DNA from 4 places in the Shewanella sp. MTB7 genome. Region 2 is predicted to be linked to each of the others. Evidence: predicted binding sites of a transcription regulator. Region 2 holds the regulator's gene; each other region holds the start of a gene.
The links. The regulator sigma-54, encoded in region 2, starts transcription at its own class of promoters, with help from an activator protein. The targets are predictions, from matches to a motif close to GTTGGCACGNNNNTNGNNT.
Positions count from the first base shown of each region.

Region 1: a site for sigma-54 is predicted at 1,655-1,673, ahead of fliE (flagellar hook-basal body complex protein FliE). Genes of this name have one in related genera too.
Region 3: a site for sigma-54 is predicted at 1,359-1,377, ahead of HWQ47_RS16130 (molybdopterin oxidoreductase family protein). Genes of this name have one in related genera too.
Region 4: a site for sigma-54 is predicted at 1,990-2,008, ahead of HWQ47_RS18825 (DUF3192 domain-containing protein). Genes of this name have one in related genera too.

Region 1 is NZ_CP085636.1:2,185,450-2,188,629, reverse strand. Features, by position in the region: gene fliF (flagellar basal-body MS-ring/collar protein FliF) at 1-1,155, opposite strand, end outside; gene fliE (flagellar hook-basal body complex protein FliE) at 1,247-1,579, opposite strand; gene HWQ47_RS09265 (sigma-54-dependent transcriptional regulator) at 1,918-3,180, opposite strand, start outside.
Region 2 is NZ_CP085636.1:5,488,053-5,491,232, reverse strand. Features, by position in the region: gene rapZ (RNase adapter RapZ) at 1-5, opposite strand, end outside; gene ptsN (PTS IIA-like nitrogen regulatory protein PtsN) at 2-445, opposite strand; gene hpf (ribosome hibernation promoting factor) at 448-735, opposite strand; gene HWQ47_RS23960 (RNA polymerase factor sigma-54) at 871-2,352, opposite strand; gene lptB (LPS export ABC transporter ATP-binding protein) at 2,504-3,180, opposite strand, start outside.
Region 3 is NZ_CP085636.1:3,740,406-3,743,585, reverse strand. Features, by position in the region: gene HWQ47_RS16135 (FHA domain-containing protein) at 24-1,049, opposite strand; gene HWQ47_RS16130 (molybdopterin oxidoreductase family protein) at 1,418-3,180, shown strand, end outside.
Region 4 is NZ_CP085636.1:4,344,468-4,347,647, forward strand. Features, by position in the region: gene HWQ47_RS18810 (Mpo1-like protein) at 220-555, opposite strand; gene HWQ47_RS18815 (GNAT family N-acetyltransferase) at 542-1,189, opposite strand; gene HWQ47_RS18820 (DUF2789 domain-containing protein) at 1,356-1,586, shown strand; gene HWQ47_RS18825 (DUF3192 domain-containing protein) at 1,588-1,950, opposite strand; gene HWQ47_RS18830 (hypothetical protein) at 2,093-2,422, shown strand; gene HWQ47_RS18835 (Zn-ribbon-containing protein) at 2,422-3,180, shown strand, end outside.

The DNA.
Region 1 (3,180 bases), 3.1 Mb from region 2:
AAAATCTATAGCAACTGATACACTTACTCGCCTTACCACTCCAATTTGTTGTCTGGTATGACTTATAATAGTGTCTAACTCAAAATTTCTAGTCGCTTCTTTATGAATAGAACCTGAATTTTTGTCAGCTTGATTGGCCTGATCTGCCAATGCATCTTGAGGAATATTCGCTTCCATTGGTGGTTGATTACTCAACGCCCCGGGAATACCGCCGCTAGTTCCGGCATTAGAACTATTCTCAACAGTCATCTCACTACGCAGTGCAGGTAAATCTGGATTGTACCGTTTTGCCGTTTGTTCAACGGCAGTAAAGTCCATATTTACATCGACTTGTGAAGTAAAGTTTTCTGGACCAAGTATTGGCATTAAAATGGATTCAATCTTGTACCTGTACTCAGATTCTTTTTGTTGAACAAGCTCTAGTTCACGCCTGGCTCGTGCAGACACACCATCCTGACTACCAGAGTTGAGCAGACGGCCATTGGAATCGGTAACGGTTACTCGTGTTGGCTCTAACCCTTGAACCGCAGAAGCAACGATATCGACGATTGAATCGACTTCCTCTTGACCTAAACCACTACGACGAGAAGTGACCACCACGGTTGCACTTGGTTTTGCACGGTTTCTTGCAAACACATTTTCTTTAGGTATGGCCAATATCACTTTTGCACGAGTGACACTTCTAAGCTCCTCAATGACTCTCGCTAAATTCTGTTCTTGACTGTGTTTTAGCCTTGCTTGCTCCATGCGTTGACTAACACCAAATCCACTGTCCTGGCTCAGGTAATCATTCGCACTGGGAGAGTTATCAACACCCTCTCTGCTAAGCATCAATTTGACATCTTGAAACATCTCTTCCGGAACTTTGACTACATCTCCTTCAATCTTATAAGCAACTTTATTCTTATCCAGCACATCGAGCACCTGAATCATATCTTCAGTTGCCATTTTCCCCAATGGCCTAAATTCAGATTCTTGTGCCAATAACATCACAAACACAGCAACGGCAAGACAGATAGCAAGCGCAAGAATCATAGTCAGCTGGCGCAACATATCTGCTCCGCCAAAAGACCCAAGTCCACCAGACTTATTCTCTTCTTGTACCCCACCGGCAACGTCATTGCTTGTTAGCGTAGAGTTTGTACCTACAACCATATCTGTGCTCAAAATAGATCCCTGCTTGTCTATTATTTACTACGTAATTTAAATACCAACGAAATGTAATAAAACTAAATGTTGCAATGTATTACACAGGCATACTCATGATCTCTTTATACGCTTCTACTAGTTTATTTCTAACTTGAACAGTGGCTTCGAAAGCAACACTGGCTTTCTCGCGCGCGATAACGGTGTCAGACAGTGAAACCCGAGTGTCTCCCATATCTAGTCTAGTGGAAAGCTCACCTGAATTTGCCTGCAACTCGCCAACATGACCTACTGCTTGAGATAGCAACGCAGCAAAATCACTTCCTGAAGTACTCCTTACCTGCTGTGAAATTTGGGTGCTGATACTACCTGTAGGAATTTCACCACTAAGTGACTTCATCTCTTGTAGTAAAGAGTTTGCTCCGATTTGCATAGGTTTCTCCCAAATAGTCGACTAACGGTTAGGGTATTGACAGATAGTTGACAAAAATGAATCTTGATAATGACCATGCAATAAATTAGCCAATATATTCAAAGCAAAAATTGACGCTGCGTTGACGGATAACGGAACGCTGGCGTTTACGGTTAAGAACTTAAAGCTTGGATAAATGTTACTAAAAATAAAAAGAGCAAGATCAATTCTTTGATTTTGCTCTAGATGACACTACTTTTTTTTGATTATACCGTAAGCTCAGCGTTCTGTGCGGCCATAGGCTATTCCGTTATCCGTAGTCGCTAGCGGCTGGCTTTAACGTATCCTGCTAGCGTATATTAAGCAGGAAGTTGTATTCCAGCATCTCTCATTTTAGCCATTTTATATCTGAGTGTTCTCGCGCTTATTCCAAGCTTCTCAGCAACCAGTTTTCGACTTCCCTGACATTGAGTCAACGTCTCGAGAATAATGACATGTTCCTGCGCTTTTAACTCGTCACCTAAAGCTTCCAATTCAACTGAGCTCTCTTGACTATTGATTTTAAACGTTTTATCCGGTGTTAGTATCACTTCATCTACATCTAGAATAATGTCTTTGTAAGTAATGCAACTTCCATTAAATAGGATCAATGCTCTTTGGATAACATTATCTAACTCTCTGACATTTCCGGGCCATCGATGAGTCAACAAACGACGTGCAGCACTCTCTTCCAACACTGGAGTTTCAGCTAAGCCAGATGTGATGGCATGTTTTGACAACAGATGTCTGGCCAATGGCAAAATATCGGCAGGTCTTTGATTTAATGAGGGCCAGGTCAAAGGGAAAACATTGATCCTGTAATAGAGATCTTCTCTAAACTCACCTGAAGCCGCCAACGACTTGAGATCCCGGTTTGAGGTTGCCAAGACCCTTACATCGAGTTTTATGTTCTTACGCCCACCAATACGTTCGACTTCCCGCTCCTGTAAAACACGTAGCAGTTTAGCCTGAAGTCCTAACTCCATCTCAGAAATTTCATCTAGCAGTAAGGTTCCTCCTTGAGCTTGTTCAAATTTCCCAGGGCAAGCCTGATAAGCCCCCGTAAAAGCCCCTTTTTCATAACCAAAAAGAGTCGCTTCAAGCATATTTTCTGGGATCGCAGCACAGTTAATTGCCACAAACGGCTGTTCAGCCCGACTACTATTTTGATGAATAAAGCGAGCTAGCACCTCTTTACCTGAACCACTAGGGCCCATTATCATTACAGAGGCATCAGATGCCGCTACTTTTTGAGCTAACGACAACAAAGCTAAACTCTTTTCATCGGCAACAATAGGTTGCCCTTGACATGATTTAGGTTTTAAGTATCGAGACACTTGATTTAATAGAACTTCAGGTGAGAATGGTTTTGCTAAATAATCAACTGCACCTAGCTTAATAGCATTAACTGCATTATCAATCGTGGCATAAGCAGTCATCAATAACATAGGCACTTGTGTATGGTGCTGCTGAAGATAATTAAGTAAACCTAAACCGCCAACGCCTTGCATCTGTACATCGCTTATCACCATATCAAATGACTCATGCTTGAGTTTCACTATTGCATCTTCTGCACAAGCAAC
Region 2 (3,180 bases):
TTCATTGTGTTATCACCTGATAAAGTTCTGACTCATCTTGTGTTTTTCGTAACTGCTTTAAAATTAGTTTGTCATTAAGCTTTTCTGCCATAGCAGATAAGGTACTTAAATGCTGCTCACATTGATCAGCTGGAACTAATAGTGCAAATAATATATCTACCGGCTGTTTATCAATAGAGTCGAAAGCAATTGGCTCCTCGCACTTTATGAGTACCGCAACGGGTTGACTAATATTGGCTAACCTTCCATGTGGAATGGCTATGCCGTTACCTATACCTGTGCTGCCCATTTTCTCTCTGGCTAAAAGACTTTCAAAAATCTCTTGAGAGGAAAGGTTAGGGTACTGGACAGCGGCAAGATCGCTTATAAGTTCCAGTACCTTTTTCTTACTGCCCGGAGTGGCGCAAGTTGTACATTCCGGCTGCAGGATAGTGCTTAATTCCATCGTTAGTGTTTTATTTGCTTCTCTTTATGTTTAATAACCTGACGGTCGAGCTTATTTATCAGGGAGTCGATTGCGGCATACATGTCAGCATGTTCTGACATAGCAAAAACCTCTCCACCAACAAGATGAAGTTTAGCTTCTGCTATTTGCTGCATTTTCTGAACATTTAAAATAACGTGCACATTATTGATCTGATCGAAATGTCGTTCAAGCTTTGAAAATTTTTCTTCAACATACTGACGAAGAGATGTTGTGATTTCGATATGATGACCTGTTACGTTAATTTGCATAGAAATACTCCTCCGGACTCGATTGTGTTTGAAAGCACGCTCGTCGATTAGAGGTTTACATTGCATATTTAGGTATCTGACTAACGTCACAATGTTTAACCTCAACATATTAATATCTTAATTTTCAAAAATATTCTATAAGCTCTTTCTTTGATTTGATGGTGGTATGAGCAAAGCCTCACGGTACTTGGCTATGGTTCTTCTCGCTACTTTAATGCCTTGTTCAGCTAACAGTAGTGCCATCTTACTGTCACTTAATGGTTTCTGTTGGTTTTCTGCAGCAACTAGCTTCTTAATAAAGGCGCGAATTGCGGTTGATGAACATTCGCCACCGTCGTCGGTACCCACATGACTTGAGAAGAAGTATTTCAGTTCAAAAATACCTCTTGGGGTGTGCATATATTTTTGGGTTGTGACACGTGAAATGGTCGATTCATGCATCTCGACCTCTTCAGCGATGTCATTTAACACCATAGGCTTCATCGCTTCTTCACCGTATTCAAAGAAGCCTTGTTGAAACTTAACAATGCAGTTCGAAACTTTAAGTAAAGTATCGCTACGACTTTCTAAACTCTTGATAAACCACTTAGCTTCCTGCAAGTGTCCACGAATAAACTGACTGTCTGCCTGACTTTTAGTGCTGCGGGCCATGGATGCATAATGTTGGTTTACATTTATTTTGGGTAAGTAATCTGGATTTAGTTCAACTATCCAACGACCTTTTTTCTTGGTCACTGTGACATCAGGGATCACATATTCATCACGGTTTGGTGTTATGGCGAGTCCTGGACGGGGATTCAAGGTTTGAATCAACTCTATTGCTTGCCTTAACTCATCCTCTTTTAGTTTGGTTTTACGCATTAAGAGACGGAAGTCTCGGCCGGCGATAAGATCCAGGTGTTCTTTGATTAACAGTCTGGCGTTATCAATATGAGGCGTTGTGCTAGCGTATTGAGCGAGCTGGATGAAAAGACATTCGCTGAGATCGCGTGCTGCGACTCCAATAGGGTCAAAATGTTGAATACGTTTAAGTACAGCTTCCACTTCATCGAGTTCAATTTCGGGATCGCCCATAGCCTCTAAAATATCGTCAGTATTTTGTGTCAGGTAACCACGTTCATCGACCGCATCAATAATGGCGGTAGCAATGGCGAGATCGTTATCTGAAAATGGGGTTAAATTCTTTTGCCACTCAAGATGCTCAAATAAACCTTCACTGGTTTCACCTTGAAAGGGGAGATCGTCGTCTCGCATTGCACCCGAAGCTGAATTAGGGCTTGCCGTATAGACTTCATCCCAAGTGGTATCCATAGGCAGATCTTCAGGCATAGAATCTTGTGCTAAGGCCTCGGAAGTTTCCAATGTCGAACTGTCTTTTTCGACGACAGTTTCAGCGGAAGCACTGAAATCTGTTTCATCATTTATCTTGGCATCGCTATTGTCAGCTGTTGCGTCGACCTGCTCTTCATCCAACTCAAGTAGAGGGTTGGAGTCTAGTGCTTGTTGGATCTCCTGTTGCAGTTCCAGTGACGATAGCTGCAACAGACGTATGGCCTGCTGAAGCTGTGGAGTCATGGTTAAGTGTTGACCCATTTTGAGCTGGAGTGACGCTTTCATGTACTGCTATTCCCTTCTTTGTACTTATTAAAATGAGAAAGCCTGCTGGAGTTATTTTGGAAGTCTTCGCTTCCTAAATACACTTCATTAGAATGAGTAATATCGATGTATCATATCCATTTTCTAGGGGGGAAATCATTCCCTAGATTAACTATAGCTTGAATTGTTCTCCTAAGTACACCGCTCGTACTTGCTGATTGTCTAAGATTTCTGCGGGTGTTCCTTCGGCAATTAAATTTCCATGACTCACGATATAAGCATGCTCACAAACGTCTAATGTTTCCCTCACGTTGTGATCAGTAATAAGCACTCCAAGACCGCGACTCTTGAGCTGTAAAATGATTTTTTTAATGTCGATGACCGAGATAGGATCGACGCCAGCAAAAGGTTCATCGAGTAAAATAAACTTTGGGTTCGCGGCTAATGCTCTTGCTATCTCTACACGTCGACGTTCGCCGCCGGAAAGCGACATTCCTTGACTATCTCGAATATGAGTAATATGAAACTCTTCCAGTAGATGTTCTAGTTGCTCTTCTCGTGCATTTTTATCAAGTTCATCTCGAGTTTCCAGTACGGCCATAATATTATCTCTGACCGATAACTTTCTAAAGATGCTTGCTTCTTGGGGCAAGTAGCCTATGCCTTTACGAGCACGCAGATGCATAGGATCTAGGGTGAGATCATCATCATTAATAAAGATCCGCCCTTTATCACTTTGAACTAGCCCTACGACCATGTAAAAAGTGGTGGTCTTCCCTGCACCATTAGGTCCAAGTAGACCAACAATTTGGCCGGTTTTGACGGTTAAGCTGACATCTTGTACTACGG
Region 3 (3,180 bases), 1.7 Mb from region 2:
ATACTCCTTAATAGTTCAATGGATTATTGGAGTTTCGTTTCATATTGCACTTGAGTATCTACTGATGAAAGCTTATTCGTTTGATGCAAGCCACACTCAAGTTTATGGCCCTTATAAATATTAAAATGGGTGCTGCCAAAGCGAATTTTTCCTGCCTGTCTTTGAATTATATATTCGGCGTCATTAACATTAATGCTGTCACTGAACTGTTTTCTGGCTCTATGGATTTGAATATTAAGATGATGGATCTCTATTCCCAGATCTTTCACGAGTTGCTCAGCATACACCCAGCCCTGTTCTGACTCATCTAACCCCTGTTCAGCACTTAATGAACGGTATCTGGCTAAATTCAGGGTTAAATAGTGATGACTTCGTACATGGAGATCTAAGATTGATTCAGGGGTATGCACTTTTAGTTGTGATACCTCTTCATCTAAACTCAGATAAAAATCGAAAGTGATATCTTCAAGGGTTAATTGTGAGGCTTGCAGCGCTTGGGTTAATGGCTCCAGATGGCTAAGGTGTAGTTGCCACTTCTGCTGTTGAAATTCGATTATTTCATCTTCTGCCAGTGTGCAGCTGTCATCGGTTTCACAGTCAATCGATGACACTTTCCATGTCTCCATTTTTCTGTCGCGAAATAGCGCCAGTTCAGGGTTTTCTTGAGGGAGAAGATTATACTCTCCAAGTGTGATGGCTTGCTCAAGATGCTTGCTGTCTTGGCTTGTGCAAGGAATAAGAAGATCGGCTGGAGCGTCAACACTCTCTAAGCGATACTCTTGATTATCCAGAGAGGCAAAGTTGATTTTATCCCCTGCTTTGAGAGGATATCGTTTATTGCTAAAGATTTTTATCTTATTCAGCCAACAGCCGTTAGTGCTGATATCCCTAATGGACCAAATGCCATTATTCCACTCTATGATTGCATGGATTTTTGAGATATCAGGTTGACTGATTAATGTATTAACGGAATAAGCTAACCGTCCAAAGCTGTGGTGAGCATAGAGATAAATTTTGGAACTTGATACTGGATCAATAATATACGCCATAAAACAACTCCCTTTTATTTTTAAATAAAGTCCGATTTTATTTAAAATAAAGGTTAACCCTGAATAACCTTTACACCTTGAAATTATAGCTATCTATTGTACGGATTTCGAATGATAGACACAGGCTTATTATTTCAATTATTCATCTTAACGCGTTAAAAAATTCAAGGCTAGTGTTTGAAACTACAGTGAAAGAATTAAATTTTATATTTATTTGTAAATTTGCACCAAAACAAGGCGATAGCACTTAAATTGCTCATTATTTTTGCTGTGATTTTATTTATCATTTTGATTTTTAACGACTAAATGTTTGGCATGACTGCTGCAATGCTACGGACATAGGGATAATTGTTAGAGGTTGGGTAGATATGTTGTTTGGTCGCAAAAAAAGAAAACCGATTGTTATACCAAGCAAGCAAGTAAAAGAGTGGAAATACACCACTTGTAATTACTGTTCTACGGGGTGCTCTATAGAGATTGGCTTAGATGAGCAACAAAAAATCGTCACCACAAGAGGACATGCTGGCGCGGATGTTAACCGCGGTAAGTTGTGCATAAAAGGAATACTCGAGCATGAGCTATTTGAAAGTCCGGGCAGAGGAACTGAACCACTGATCCGAGACAAACATTTCGATAGTTTCAAATCTACATCTTGGGATCATGCTTTAGATACCACGGCGGCTCAGATAAAGCGGATCCAACAACAATATGGTCGTGACTCTTTTGCTATCGTGTCGTCAGGTCAGTTGTTAACTGAGGAGTTTTATACCTTAGGTAAGCTGGCTCGCGGTGTGATAGGCACCAATAACTATGATGGCAACACGACCTTGTGTATGGCATCAGCGGTAAGTGGCTATAAACGCTCATTTGGGGCTGACGGGCCACCGGGCTGTTATGATGATTTTGAACATACTCACTGTCTAATGGCGTTTGGTTCAAACCTTCCTGAACAACACCCCATTATCTATTGGCGACTTAAAGAAGCCCTTGAAAAACGTCATTTCCCCTTAATCGTGGTCGATCCTCGCGTGACCATGTTAGCGCAATTTGCCGATATTCATCTGCCTATTACGCCGGGCACGGATTGCGTGTTAATTAACGCCATGATGTACGTCATCATCAATGAAGGCTTACAAGATCAAGCCTACATTGATGCCCATACCCAAGGCTTTAATGAGGTAAAGGCACTCGTTCAGGACTATAACCCTAAGTCTGCACAGCATGTCTGCGGAATTGATGAAGATACCATACGTAACGTGGCACGCATTTATGCAAAAGCTCCTACAGCCATGAGTATTTGGACCATGGGAATTAATCAGTCAACCCATGGTTCTGATGGCGTTGCCAATATCAACAACCTCAATATGGTGACCGGTAATATTGGTAAGCCCGGTGGAACGAGCTTGTCAATAACGGGTCAGTGTAATGCCATGGGGACGCGGGAGTGGTCATCGTGTTCGGGGCTGCCAGGTTACCGCTATCTAGAGAATGAAGCCGATCGCAATGAGATCGCTGACTTTTGGGGAATCGATGCAGATTTTTTCCCTAAAAAACGTGGTCTTGCCGAGACGGATATCTTCCCAGCGATAGAAACCGGCGAGATAAAAGGCCTGTGGATTGTCGCTACCAACCCCATGACTTCGATGCCCAACACGGCACGAATTCGCAAAGCGTTGGAGAAGTTAGACTTCTTGGTTATTCAAGATGTTTATCAAGATGTTGAAACCAATCAATATGCTCACGTGTATTTGCCAGCTTCGGTGTGGGCCGAAAAGGAGGGCACTCACACCAACACTGAGCGTAGGGTTAACCTTATTAGTAATGTCTTGCCACCCTATAAAAACTCAAAGCCAGATTTTTGGATCTTTAATCAGATGGCTAAGCGTTTTGATAATGGCCAGAGGGTTCATTTTCCTGAATCGCCCCAAGAGGCATTTGAGGAGATGAAATACCTTTCTAAGGGCAAGATGGCCAATGGTCAGCCAAGAAATCTGGATATTTCAGGGATGACCTACGCTAAAATTTTAGCAGCTAAAGGGATACAGTGGCCGTTCCGAGACGGGGATATCGGGCTAAAAGGTCAAGTTAGACTTTACAGTGACGGTGTTTTTCCTACCGCCAATGGTAAAGC
Region 4 (3,180 bases), 1.1 Mb from region 2:
GCTTTTAAAGCATAAATTAACAAAAGTGAGGTTTATCTATTATTAATCATTTCACATGTCTCACACTCTTGTAAGAGATCTCTTACATCGACTATAGCCGTTTAGGATAACCGCTAGAGCCTAAACTTATCTTAATCCCGACGGTCAAACACTCCTATGTATCTTCAAAGGATAAAACTGATGACATTAGAAAATAACAATAGATAAAAGTCACTAAGTTTAACGACGAAAAAACTTAACGATCCGCTGAGCAAACATAATACAATCGCCCAACAAACTATAGAGTGGGTACTGAAAAGTGACAGGTCTATTCTTCTCAAATTTAAAATGACCGATCCAAGCAAAGCCATAGCCAACTAAAGGCAATAACAAGAGCTGGATCCAATGCTGGGTAATAAGCGTTTCAATCAAAATAACCAGTACAGATAAGCTCCCAATATAATGAAGACGTCTACAGGTAGAGTTTTGATGTTGGGATAGGTAAAAGGGATAAAAAGCTTTAAAGGTTAAATATACTTTTCCCCCTGCAGATTTAGACGACTCAGTCATTATCATGACCACGATAAAATAACAATTCTCCCTCAACGTTACCTATGGTCAACGGCTCTAAAAGGATAAACCCATGTTGACTAAAAAGCTGTGCATGATTCGGTTCACTAGCAAAAACACCAATCCCTTCTAACTCAGGTTGTTCATCACACCAACTTAATGTTGCTTGAACCAACTGACTTCCAAGCCCCTTACCTTGCTCTGTAGGGGAAACAGCAATAAATTGCAAAATACCACATCGAGGGCTCGGCAGATGTTCTAATAGTGAAGACTCTTTCTTGATCAAAGCCTGTGTTGATTGCCAACCTGTACTGATCAGCATCTTTAAACGCCAATGCCAATACCTCGACTCACCTAACGGAACTTGCTGAGTCACAATACAAGCAACGCCTACCATTCTATCGAAATCGAATAAGCCAATTAATGCTTGCTCTTGTTGCCATAATTCATTGAGCTCCTCGCGTATTGCCCCTCTCAACTTCTGCTCGTACATAGCCAAATCACCAGCATACAATGAATCTATAAAGAAGGGATCATCATGATAGGCGTTATAGAGTATTGATGCCGCAACCCGTAAATCTTCGGCTGTGAGATATACTGCTCGATAAGCTTCTAGTAATGCGTTATCTTCATTATTCATTAATTGGTAACCTTTGATCTAAATCAATTACCTACCAATGTATCAAGTCAAATTGACAGTGTAAATATTAATCAGAAGCACTGTTAAAAAAATCTCTTTTGTTCAAGTTTGATCCATAATAAGTATTAGCTATTTAGCTTTGTGATACCGCCATAAGGAGCAGTCAATGGATACGACACCACAAGATCTTAGTCATTTATTTGATCAACTAGGCATAGACAGCAGTGAAGAAAATATCGACAAGTTTATAGCGGACAATCAGATCCCAAAAAATGTGTTAATTAGTCAGGCGGTTTTTTGGAGTGAGTCACAAAAAAGTTTTTTGCGAGAGGCGATAGACGAGGACGCCCAATGGTCTGAACTTATTGACCATTTAGACGCCTTAATCAGAAGGTAACTCAAATACTGATGTAGGCCTTCTCACCCCAACCAACAACGGCATTATTACTGATGACTACAGGAGTGCATTCATCTTTTGTAGTCTTACCATCTTCCTTAGTTCGCTGGGTTCGATAAAAAAGCACATGCACCTCTTTCTCGTTCTGAATATAAGCCTCATAAAAATCCGCATCTCCCATCAATACTTTAACTTGATCTTGGCTCATACCTAGGTTTAATTTCGTTAGATTATCACGGTTAGCCGACTGAGTTTGCTCCCAACTGTTCCAGCCTGAATCGCTCTCACCAAGGTTGATAACACAACCGCTTAAGCCTAAACTTGCGACCCCTACGAACACTAAACCAATTAAATTTGTTTTCACTATGACTTCCTGTTTCTTTATTATAGATAAGATGCTTTAAAGCAAGTAACAGGCCAGAATATATCTACTTGTTTTTATTGACTTTGTTTTTTAGCAAATATTTTTATTAGTCTTTTAAGCTAGCTATTGAGAAAAATAACCAATGATGAGTCCTTTAGAACATGTGTTAGCAGCTGCAAAATCAGTAGCAAGTACAGGAAAGCAGCCTAGCCTGGTCTTAATAAAAACAAAACTGGGGAACAGTGTTCCATTGCCCATACTTATCCAAGGTTTGCAACAGTTTAAATCAATGTCTCTGGAGTCAATCGCGCAAATACAAACTCCCGACACTCATTTACTTCAACCAGAAAATACACAAGAGATATCTGAACTTGATAAACTTAAGCAAGAAATTAAACAACTAAAAGATATTTATCAACAGCTTAACATTAGAATATCTCAGTTAGAAATAGACCATAAGGTTCAAAAATAATGCACGTTGTAGAACTACGATTTGAGTGTTTTGACGACACTACTATGACCTCTGCTGAAAAAGCGATAAATGGGCTTCTGGAAGCTTATCGAGCCAACGGGCAGGTATTAGGAAGAGAGTTTGCCATTGCTTTCAATGATGGTGACTTTAGAGTTAGGCTGTTAATGCCAGAAAAAAGTAGTCTGGCCAAACGTTTTAACAGTCCTTGGGTGAACGCAGCATTGAATGAACTAACACATGCCAAGTTGCTAGCCCCAAGAGATAAATATATAGGTCAAGATATCAATTCAGAAAGTAGCAGTTTTGAAAAGCCGAGTTGGCAGCTCATCTACACCAGTTATGTACATATGTGTTCACCAGTGCGAAATGGTGACACACTGCAACCCATCCCACTCTATCAGTTACCTGCAACCTTTAACGGCGACCATAAACGTGTTATCCGTTGGCAGACCGAGTGGCAAGCCTGTGATGAGCTACAGATGGCTGCGGGTACTAAAGCAGAATTTGCTGCTTTAGAAGAACTTACCTCAACTAACAGTGATCTTTTCCGCCGTGGTTGGGATATCAGAGGAAGAATTGAATTTCAGACTAACATCTCAACTTACTACTACCTTTATCGCGTAGGTGGAGACAGCTTAATCTCTGAGAAACAACGACCTTGTCCACGTTGTGGTAACAAAGAGTGGCTCTTAGATGAACCTTTACTAGATATGTTTCATTTTCGCTGTGATGAGTGTCGTATTGTATCGAATATCTCT